DNA from 4 places in the Streptomyces sp. NPDC088706 genome. Region 3 is predicted to be linked to each of the others. Evidence: riboswitches for the same ligand, from Rfam matches in the RefSeq annotation. Region 3 holds a riboswitch; each other region holds the start of a gene.

Region 1 (2,191 bases), on a different contig from region 3:
GGAAGTTGCTGAGCGGCTGCTTCGTCCTGGTGCGGAGCCAGAAGGAGCGGTCGTCCGGCCTGGTGGTGTTGGCGAAGATCTTGCCGTCCGCGCCGGGGGTGTCCCAGGCCATGCCCATCTCGACCATGTGCACGTCCGTGCCGGCCTGGGCGAGCCGGAGGGCGGCGACGGAGCCGCCGTATCCGGTGCCGATGATCAGCACCGGCACATGGGCGCCGGAGCCGATCGGGCTCGCTGCCCCCCGGGCCGTGGCCCAGACCGGTGTGGCGGGCCCGGCGAGCGCTGCGGCACCGAGAAGAGAACCTGTTCCTGCGATGAAACTTCGACGGGAGACGCCTCTGGGTGCGCCTTCGTGCAGTTTGGTGTCGTTCATGTGACGTACCTCACTCTCGACGGAGTGCAACAGGTTCTACTGTTGATCGTGTGGTAAGTCACTAGAAACTTAGGGGTAACTTCCCGGTACGCCTGAGGGGCCCCGGACCATGCGGTCCGGGGCCCCTCAGGCGTGGGCGCGGAGGAATCAGTAGGCGCCGAAGACGTTGTCGATCGAGCCGTACCGGTCCGCGGCGTAGTTGCACGCGGCGGTGATGTTGGCGACCGGGTCGTAGCTGTCGGTCGAGGTGCCGGGCACGTGGTACGCCTGGAAGGTCGGGTCGATGACCTGGAGCAGCCCCTTGGACGGGGTGCCCTTCACCGCGTTGGAGTCCCAGTTGTTGATGGCGTTCGGGTTGCCGGAGGACTCGCGGATGATGTTGCGGTGGATGCCCTCGTAGGTGCCGGGGATGCCCCGCTCGGCCATGATCGCCAGGGACTCCTTGATCCAGCCGTCGAGGTCGTTCGTGTACGTGGCGGGAGCGGCGGCGGCCTTGGCCACGGGGGCGGCTGCGGTGCGCTCGGAACGGTCGGCGCGCTCCGCCGTCGCGGTGCGGTCCGCGGCGGGGACGGCGGCCTTGGAAGCCTTGTCGGCCTTGGCGTCTGACGGGGCGGCAGCCTTGGCGCCGATGGTCAGGGTGATACCCGGGTGAATAAGGTTCGGGTTCTCCCCGATGGCCTTCCGGTTGCCTTCGTACAGCTTCTTCCAGCCGCCGCTGACGGAATACTCGCGGGCGATCTTGGAAAGCGTCTCACCGGCCACCACGGAATGCTTGGCGGGCGCGGCCTTCGTCACGGAATTCGCCTGGGCGGTCACGGAGACGGGAGCCACCGCCTTTTCGGCGGCGACGGAGTGCGCGGGGGCCGCGGAGGCGGTGGTGGCGCCGAGCGCCGGGAGGGCCAGAACGGCTCCACCCGTGGTCACGGCGGCGATGCCACGGCTCAGCGAGACGGACTTGGGACGGCGGTGCTTACCCTGTGCGGGCATGGGGGATTTCCTCTCCGGCGCCTACGAGGTGAGCTGTCGGGTTCAGACGGGAGATGTCTGGCCGCATGGTCGTGCGACTTCACCCCTAGCCGTTCCGGAACCGGATCGGCGGCTTACCTGGGTCCCCCGCTCCTGCCGTACGTGAGTGGGTTTCGGATTCCCGGACGGCGGCAGGATTAGGCGTTCCATCCGGATTGACCGTGACCGTAGGCGAAAAACATCGGAAAGAACAAGCCCCGAATTCCGGATCATCTTTCCCCGCAAGATCCAATGAAAGAATTCCCGGCCGCGCCCGTTCCGTCACGGAGTCAACTTTCTTGGCCCAGAAGGGAACCGAACCCGCCTCATCCTCGTCCGCGCCCCCGGACGTGACGCTCGCCACGCCGCACGGGGGTGGCTGAAACAGAGGCGGTCAAAATTACCTAAGAGCCCTAATAGCCCTTTTATGAAATAGAGGTCCAAAAGGCTAAAATCACCCATACCTACCAGCCGAAACGGACTTATCGGGCGGCCATGTAGGCCGGGTCGGTGGCCTCGCGCGGCCAGGGCTTACGGTGTGGGGTGGAGACTTGGTAAGCCCACCCTTACCTCGACGTACGCTGTACCTGCCCGCGTTCGCCCGCCTTAAGGATCACCACGCCATGACACGCCCCGTCCGCGTCGCCATTGTCGGAGCCGGCCCTGCCGGTATCTACGCTGCGGACGCGCTGCTCAAATCCGAGGTCTGCCAGGACCCGGGGGTCTCGATCGACCTGTTCGAGCGCATGCCCGCGCCCTTCGGTCTGATCCGCTACGGCGTGGCCCCCGACCACCCCCGGATCAAGGGCATCG
Region 2 (2,191 bases), on a different contig from region 3:
GCTGTCCTCCGCCAGGGCGTGCAGCACCCGGCTGTGCTCGGCCGTGCGGTCCACGATGGTCGACCGGTACATGTGGATCATGCGCTCGGTGCCCTTGCCGTTCGCCAGGATCGAGCGCAGCTGCTCGATGTTCCCGTCGCGCACCAGCCGCCAGAACTCGGCTCCGTCGGCCGGGTCGGAGAGCGGAATGCTGACATTGCGGACACCGGCCAGCTCGACGTCGTACCCGTCGAGCTGGTGGTCGGCGGAGTTGCGGAAGTCGAAGACGGTGTGCAGCCCGAGCCCGCCGAGGAAGAGCGCGTCCTCGGCGGTGGCGTGCGCCAGGTGGCCGCTGCGGTAGAGCCGGCCGAAGGCGGTGCGCCGCCCGTCCGTGGTGGGGAGCCCACCCACGTCGCGGAAGTTGCGGACTCCGGTCAGTGCGGTCTCGGTCGGCGGGACCTGCGGCACCTGCTGCGTCACGGTGGCTCCTGGAATCTCTGCGTCGGCGCCGCTCTCCGGCGAGGGCGCCCCTGCGACGATACGACATCGGTTCACCAGGCAACCATCAGTGCGCTGACCGGGCGTCAGATGTGGCGCGGGTGCCATGTCCGTATTGGTGTATTTCGCAGAACATGCCCCACTAATGGGGGAGATGGGATTCCCCGGGTGAGCGGGATCATATCCGTGACGGACCGTGGCGGTGGCGCCCGGGCGTTTTCCCGGTATCCGTACGGAAAGCCAAGATCCGTAATCCACGGAGTGTGACGGGAAATCCGGAGCGAAATTGAATCGACCATTCCGGGGTGCATCCGAGGGCTTGTTCCCGTCGTCCTGACTCGTTTACGGTCACCGTCAATCCGGACGGACCGCCTAATCCTGCCGCCGCCCGGAATTCGCATCCACCCACTCACGCGTGGCAGGAGCGGGGGAACCAGGTAAGCCGCCGGCCCGGAGCGATCCGGACCGGCTCGGGGTGAAGTCGCCATCCGGCGGCCGGGCATCTCCAGCTCGAACCCGACAGCTCACCTCGCAGGCGCCGGAGAGGAACCACCCCATGCCCGCAAAGGGTAAGCACCGTCGTCCCAAGTCCGGCCCGATCCACCGCGGCGTCCTCGCCGCGGGCACCGGCGGAGCCGTACTCGCCCTCCCGCTGATGGGCGCCACCGGCGCGCACGCCGCGGAGAAGGCGGCCCCCGCCGCCGCCTCGGCCGCCGCTCAGTCCGCGCCGCAGGCCGCGCCCGTCAAGGCGAAGGCCGCCCCGAAGACGTACTCCGTCGTCTCCGGTGACTACCTCGCCAAGATCGCATCCGAGCACCAGGTCAAGGGCGGCTGGCAGAAGCTGTACCAGGACAACCGCTCGACCGTCGGCGAGAACCCCAGCCTGATCTTCCCGGGCATGAAGCTCACCCTCGGCGCCAAGGCGTCCGGCTCCGCCGCGCCTTCGGAGGCCAAGGAGTCCGCTCCGGCTCCCAAGGCCGCCCCGAAGAAGGCCGAGCCGGCCCCCGAGGCCGCCCCGAAGAAGGCTCCGAAGGCGGACACCGCATCGGCCGACGACTCCGGCACCTCCGCGCAGACCGGCTCCTCCGAGGCCAACGGCTCCGGCTGGTCGGCACCGCTGGCCAGCCCCAACGTCACCACCCAGTACCGTGCCTCCGGCGCCAGCTGGTCCAGTGGCTACCACACCGGCTCGGACTTCCAGGCCGCCTCCGGTACCCCTGTCCTCGCCATCGGACCGGGCACCGTGGTCTCGGCCGGCAACAGCGGCTCGTACGGCAACGAGGTCGTCATCCAGCACGAGGACGGCATGTACTCCCAGTACGCCCACCAGTCCTCGCTCAACGTCTCGGTGGGCCAGACCGTCACCGGCGGCCAGCAGATCGGCCTCTCCGGCTCCACCGGCAACTCCACCGGCCCGCACCTCCACTTCGAGGTCCGCACCGGCCCGAGCTACGGCTCGGACGTCGACCCGATCGCCTACCTGCGAGCGCACAACGTCTCCCTCTGACCCGAGGGCAGCGATAAGTGATCGGGGGGCGGTGCGCGGCGGCGCACCGCCCCTCCGCTTATTCCGGCTTTACCGAAACCTGACCGGGTGGTCTATCTCACCACCCGTCAACCCCGTATTACGGTCGCGTAGGTCACATCGAACCGTGCAGGATATGCGCTTGTGGCAGACGATTCGAGAACCCAGCGACAGAACATCATCGGGTCG
Region 3 (2,191 bases):
GACACCGGCCGTGTGGTGATCGTGGACCGCCCCGGCGCGGTCCAGACCCAGCTGCTCATCGGCCGCATCGGCGCCGACCGGCACGAGCGCGTGTGGCCCGCGCAGGTGCTCGGCACGTACTGCCTGGGCGGCACGCTCACCTCCCGGCTGGACCGGGTGCTGCGCGAGGAGAAGGGCTACACCTACGGCGTACGGGCCTTCGCCCAGGTCCTGCGCTCCAGCGGCCCCGACGCGGGCGGCGCGGCGATGCTCGCCATCAGCGGTTCGGTGGACACCGAGTCCACCGGCGCGGCGCTGGAGGACCTCTGGACGGTCCTGCGGACGCTGGCGGCCGAGGGGCTGACCGACGCCGAGCGCGAGAGCGCCGTGCAGAACCTGGTGGGCGTCGCCCCGCTGAAGTTCGAGACGGCCGCCTCGGTGGCGAGCACACTGGCCGACCAGGTCGAGCAGCACCTGCCCGACGACTACCAGGCCCAGCTCTACGCCCGCCTCGCCGAGACGGGCACCGTGGAGGCGACCGCGGCCGTGGTCAACGCCTTCCCGGTGGACCGACTGGTCACGGTCCTGGTGGGCGACGCGGCCCAGATCGCGGAGCCGGTGAAGGCGCTCGGCATCGGAGAGGTGACCGTCGTCAGCGGCTGACGCACCGTCGGCACACATCAGAACGAAGAGGACCCCGGCGGACAAGGATTCGCCGGGGTCCTCCCTTATATTCGCCAGGTCCTTTTCATCCCCTTTGCAGGAGAGAGTGACTCTTCGCCCTGTGGGATGCGCGACAAATCCCCTTGTCCGCTTGGTGGTGGGAAGTCTGCCCGCCTAGCGTCGGCCCGGCTGTCCGTCACCCGTATGCCGCATCCGCGGCGCCGGGCAGCCATCGCCGAGTCCCTGTCAGGCGCGAGCCTGGGGAGCCGGGGACCCACGCAGTCCCTGGGGTGAATCGGAAGCCCGTGCCGCGACCCGGCGTGGGAATCCGTAGGAGACCTTCCTGCTCCGAACCCGTCAGCTAACCCGGTAGGCGAGAAGGAAGGAAAGGAACCAGCTCCTCCATGGCGTTCACCCGTGCCACCGGGAAGCACCGTGCCCCGAGCCGCCTGACGCGCCGCGGCGCCCAGGCCGCCGGCATCGCGGCCCTGGCCACCACCGGAGTCCTCGGCTCCCTGGCCTCCCCGGCCGCCGCTGCGGACCCCGAGACCCCCAAGGCCGCCGAGAGCGGCCTCGCCCAGGCCATCGCCCTCGATGCCACGCTCGCCGAGCAGATCGACGCGCAGGCCCAGGTGCAGCACGAGCAGGCCGAGGCCCTGGCGAGGGCGAAGGCCAAGGCGGCCGCCGAGGCCAAGGTCAAGGCCGCGAAGGCCAAGGCGAAGGCGGAGGCCCAGCGCGAGGCCGACGCCCGCGCCGAGGAGGTCCGCGAGGAGAAGACCCGGGCCGCCCGCGCCGCCGAGCGCGCCCGTCTGAACGCCTTCCACCTCCCGGTCGCCGGCTCGTCCGTCACCACCGGCTACAAGTCGGGCGGCGCGCTCTGGTCCTCCGGCAGCCACTCCGGCGTGGACTTCCAGGCCGCCTCCGGCAGCTCCGTCGTCGCGGTCGGCGCCGGCACGGTCGTGGAGGCCGGCTGGGGCGGGGCGTACGGCAACAACATCGTGCTGCGGATGACGGACGGCACATACACCCAGTACGGCCACCTCTCCTCGATCGGCGTCTCCGTCGGTCAGAGCGTCACCTCCGGCCAGCGGATCGGCCTCTCCGGCTCCACCGGCAACTCCACCGGCCCGCACCTGCACTTCGAGGCCCGGACCACCCCGGAGTACGGCTCGGACATGGACCCGGTCGCCTACCTGCGCTCGCACGGCCTGAACGTCTGACCCCGCCTCGCGCGGCCTCCCCGCCCGAAGGCCCCGGTTTCCCGCCGGGGCCTTCGGCCATGCGCCGGGAAACCGCCGTGACCGACATCTCCGTCCCCGGCCTCCGGCCAGAAGATATCCATCAATTCCGGCCTGCCATCGGAAATTGCTGCGGATTGCAATAGAGTCACGGAACAGGCGTCGGCCGGCCGCGTTTCGCGGGGATTAAGGCGGAGGTTCGGACATGCGCATTCCCGCGCATTCGGTATGCACGGCGATCCGTGACGACATCGTCTCCGGTGTCTACGAGCGCGGCAGCCGCCTCACCGAGGAGCTGCTGGCACGGCGGT
Region 4 (2,191 bases), on a different contig from region 3:
CGGTACGGGGTCAGCCGTCCGACCTGGAGATCCACGCACGCGAACTGGGCCGCACCCGCGAGCTGTTCACGGATATGCCGGTCCGGCACACGGACCGGACCGCCGAGCGGGTCGCCGCCGACATCGAGCGCGACACCGTCCTCGACGCGGCAGCCGCTCGCGGCCACGGGCTGGTGGACCGCGTCGTGGACCGCAAGCTCTCCCAGCCGCCGCACGACGCGAGGTGAACAGCCCATGGAACCGACGGAGTTCCCGCCCCTGCCCGCACTGACCCGCGCCGAGGGTGAGTTCATCGACTGCTACCTGGCGGTCCTGGACCAGGTGGGCCGCATCAACCCGGCACGCGGCAGCGACACCTACAGCGCCCTGCGGGCCGCGCAGGCCCTGGCCTCCCGGGCGGCGGCGCTGCGCGACGCGCTGGCCCTGATGCACGAGCGGGGCGAGCGGCAGATCCACGCGGCGACGCTGGCGCGTGCCCTGCGGGTGCTGGACGGCGAGCGGCGGGCGGGCCGGGTCGCCATGCCACCGACGCCGAACTGACCCGCTCCGCGCGCCGGGAGCGCGATACGGGAGCGAACCGGTCACCGCGCCACACGACACGCCCGGTCCCGCCATCGATTTTCCTCGCTCGTTCGGCGTAGGCGATCACCCGTGTGAGCGATGGTTCAACTTGCGTTCGGCGCGCGATGCGTACTCGAAATGCGTCCTTTCGTCGCTGGTACAAGGGCGTGCGCCCGGCCCGTCGGCGGGCGCGAATCCGCCCTCTCCACCCGAACGGATCAGTGGTGAGTAGACTCACAAATCACTGTTTCGACTCGGAAATCCGGCACTTCGTGAGTCAAGATCCCTGGGACGACAAGCCCCCGCCGCCGCGGCGGGGCGGTCCGGGTGGACGCCGAGTCCTGCCGCCTCCCGGATGACTGGTCGACAGGAGTGGATCGGCAGGAGTGGAGGACCCGAGCACAACGGGCCGACCGGGAGACCGGGAAGCCCTCGGGGTGAAGCCGCGTCACGCGGCCGGGCAACTTCGCCAGCCCGAACCCGACAGGTCATCCTTCACAGGCGGCTGACGAAGGGTTGCGCATGTCTGCGCAGGTTCATGTCCCGTCTCTGTTCACCCGGGTCGGCACGGCCTCGGTACTCACCTTTGCCGTGACGTCCGCCATGCTGGCGCCCGGCCTGGTCAACGATGCCGAGGCCGCCACCCATTCGACGAAGGCGCTCAAGGTCGCCGCGTCGAAGAAGGGGGCTCCCTACAAGTACGGGGCCGCCGGCCCCAGTCGGTTCGACTGTTCGGGGCTGACTCTCTACTCGTTCAAGAAGGTCGGGAAGAAGCTTCCCCGCACCGCACAGCAGCAGTACAACAAGACCCGCCATATCTCCAAGTCGCAGCGCAAACGCGGTGACCTCGTCTTCTTCCATTCCGGGCGCAGCGTCTACCACGTGGGCATCTACGCCGGGGGCGGGAAGATCTGGCACTCCCCCAAATCCGGGGACGTGGTGCGCAAGGCGAAGATCTGGTCCAAGAGCGTCTGGTACGGACGGGTCCGCTGACCCGCCGACCGGACGCTCCTCCCGCGCGGACGGTACGGGCCCCCTCGGCGCGTCTCAGCGCAGGAGGGGCCCGGTCACCAGCACCAGCCCGAGTCCGGTGAGCGCCACGCCGCTGCCGCCCTCGATCGCCCGCGCGGTACGCGGCCGGCGCAGCCATCGCCCCAGCCGGTCCACGAGCAGGGCGACGGCCGGGAACCAGATCAGGGCGAGCGCCACCACGAGGGCGGCGAGCAGCAGCGTCCTGGGCAGCGGCGGCTGCCCGGCCGGGACGAACTGCGGCAGCAGGCTGAGGAAGAGGACCGGGGCCTTCGGGTTGAGCGCGTTGGTCAGGAACCCCTGCCGGAGCGCGCGCCCGAACTCCCCGGGCGCCTCCGGCCGTACCCGGTCCGGCGCACGGCCCGGCTCCGGGACCCTGCGCCGGAGCGCGTACAGCGCGCTGATCCCGAGGTACAGCACGTACGCGCCGCCGAGCAGTTGGACGGTGCGGAAGAGCACGGGCACCGTCACCAGTACCGCGGCGAGCCCCGCCACGGCGAGCGCGGTGTGCACGAGCAGTCCTCCGGCGACCCCGAGCGCGCTGGCCAGACCGGCGCTGCGGGAGGCCAGGGCGTTGCGTACGACGACGGTGAAGTCGGCG

The links. A riboswitch is a leader RNA that binds a small molecule or an ion and turns the genes downstream of it on or off. The one in region 3 is predicted to bind cyclic di-AMP.
Region 1: another riboswitch for cyclic di-AMP. It lies ahead of ACIQAK_RS18885 (transglycosylase SLT domain-containing protein); the one in region 3 lies ahead of ACIQAK_RS22510 (M23 family metallopeptidase).
Region 2: another riboswitch for cyclic di-AMP. It lies ahead of ACIQAK_RS29330 (LysM peptidoglycan-binding domain-containing M23 family metallopeptidase); the one in region 3 lies ahead of ACIQAK_RS22510 (M23 family metallopeptidase).
Region 4: another riboswitch for cyclic di-AMP. It lies ahead of ACIQAK_RS20150 (C40 family peptidase); the one in region 3 lies ahead of ACIQAK_RS22510 (M23 family metallopeptidase).

Annotation. Positions count from the first base shown of each region.
Region 1 covers NZ_JBIVLW010000007.1:140,419-142,609, reverse strand. The annotation lists gene ACIQAK_RS18890 (GMC oxidoreductase) at 1-373, opposite strand, end outside; gene ACIQAK_RS18885 (transglycosylase SLT domain-containing protein) at 521-1,360, opposite strand; cyclic di-AMP (ydaO/yuaA leader) riboswitch at 1,366-1,550, opposite strand; gene ACIQAK_RS18880 (FAD-dependent oxidoreductase) at 2,002-2,191, shown strand, end outside.
Region 2 covers NZ_JBIVLW010000019.1:77,537-79,727, reverse strand. The annotation lists gene ACIQAK_RS29335 (tyrosine-protein phosphatase) at 1-459, opposite strand, end outside; cyclic di-AMP (ydaO/yuaA leader) riboswitch at 870-1,028, shown strand; gene ACIQAK_RS29330 (LysM peptidoglycan-binding domain-containing M23 family metallopeptidase) at 1,034-1,984, shown strand; gene ACIQAK_RS29325 (SGNH/GDSL hydrolase family protein) at 2,147-2,191, shown strand, end outside.
Region 3 covers NZ_JBIVLW010000010.1:132,384-134,574, reverse strand. The annotation lists gene ACIQAK_RS22515 (pitrilysin family protein) at 1-642, shown strand, start outside; cyclic di-AMP (ydaO/yuaA leader) riboswitch at 866-1,032, shown strand; gene ACIQAK_RS22510 (M23 family metallopeptidase) at 1,047-1,862, shown strand; gene ACIQAK_RS22505 (GntR family transcriptional regulator) at 2,086-2,191, shown strand, end outside.
Region 4 covers NZ_JBIVLW010000008.1:105,712-107,902, reverse strand. The annotation lists partial or broken gene ACIQAK_RS20160 (ATP-dependent Clp protease proteolytic subunit) at 1-227, shown strand, start outside; gene ACIQAK_RS20155 (hypothetical protein) at 235-540, shown strand; cyclic di-AMP (ydaO/yuaA leader) riboswitch at 894-1,080, shown strand; gene ACIQAK_RS20150 (C40 family peptidase) at 1,084-1,554, shown strand; gene ACIQAK_RS20145 (LysE family translocator) at 1,609-2,191, opposite strand, start outside.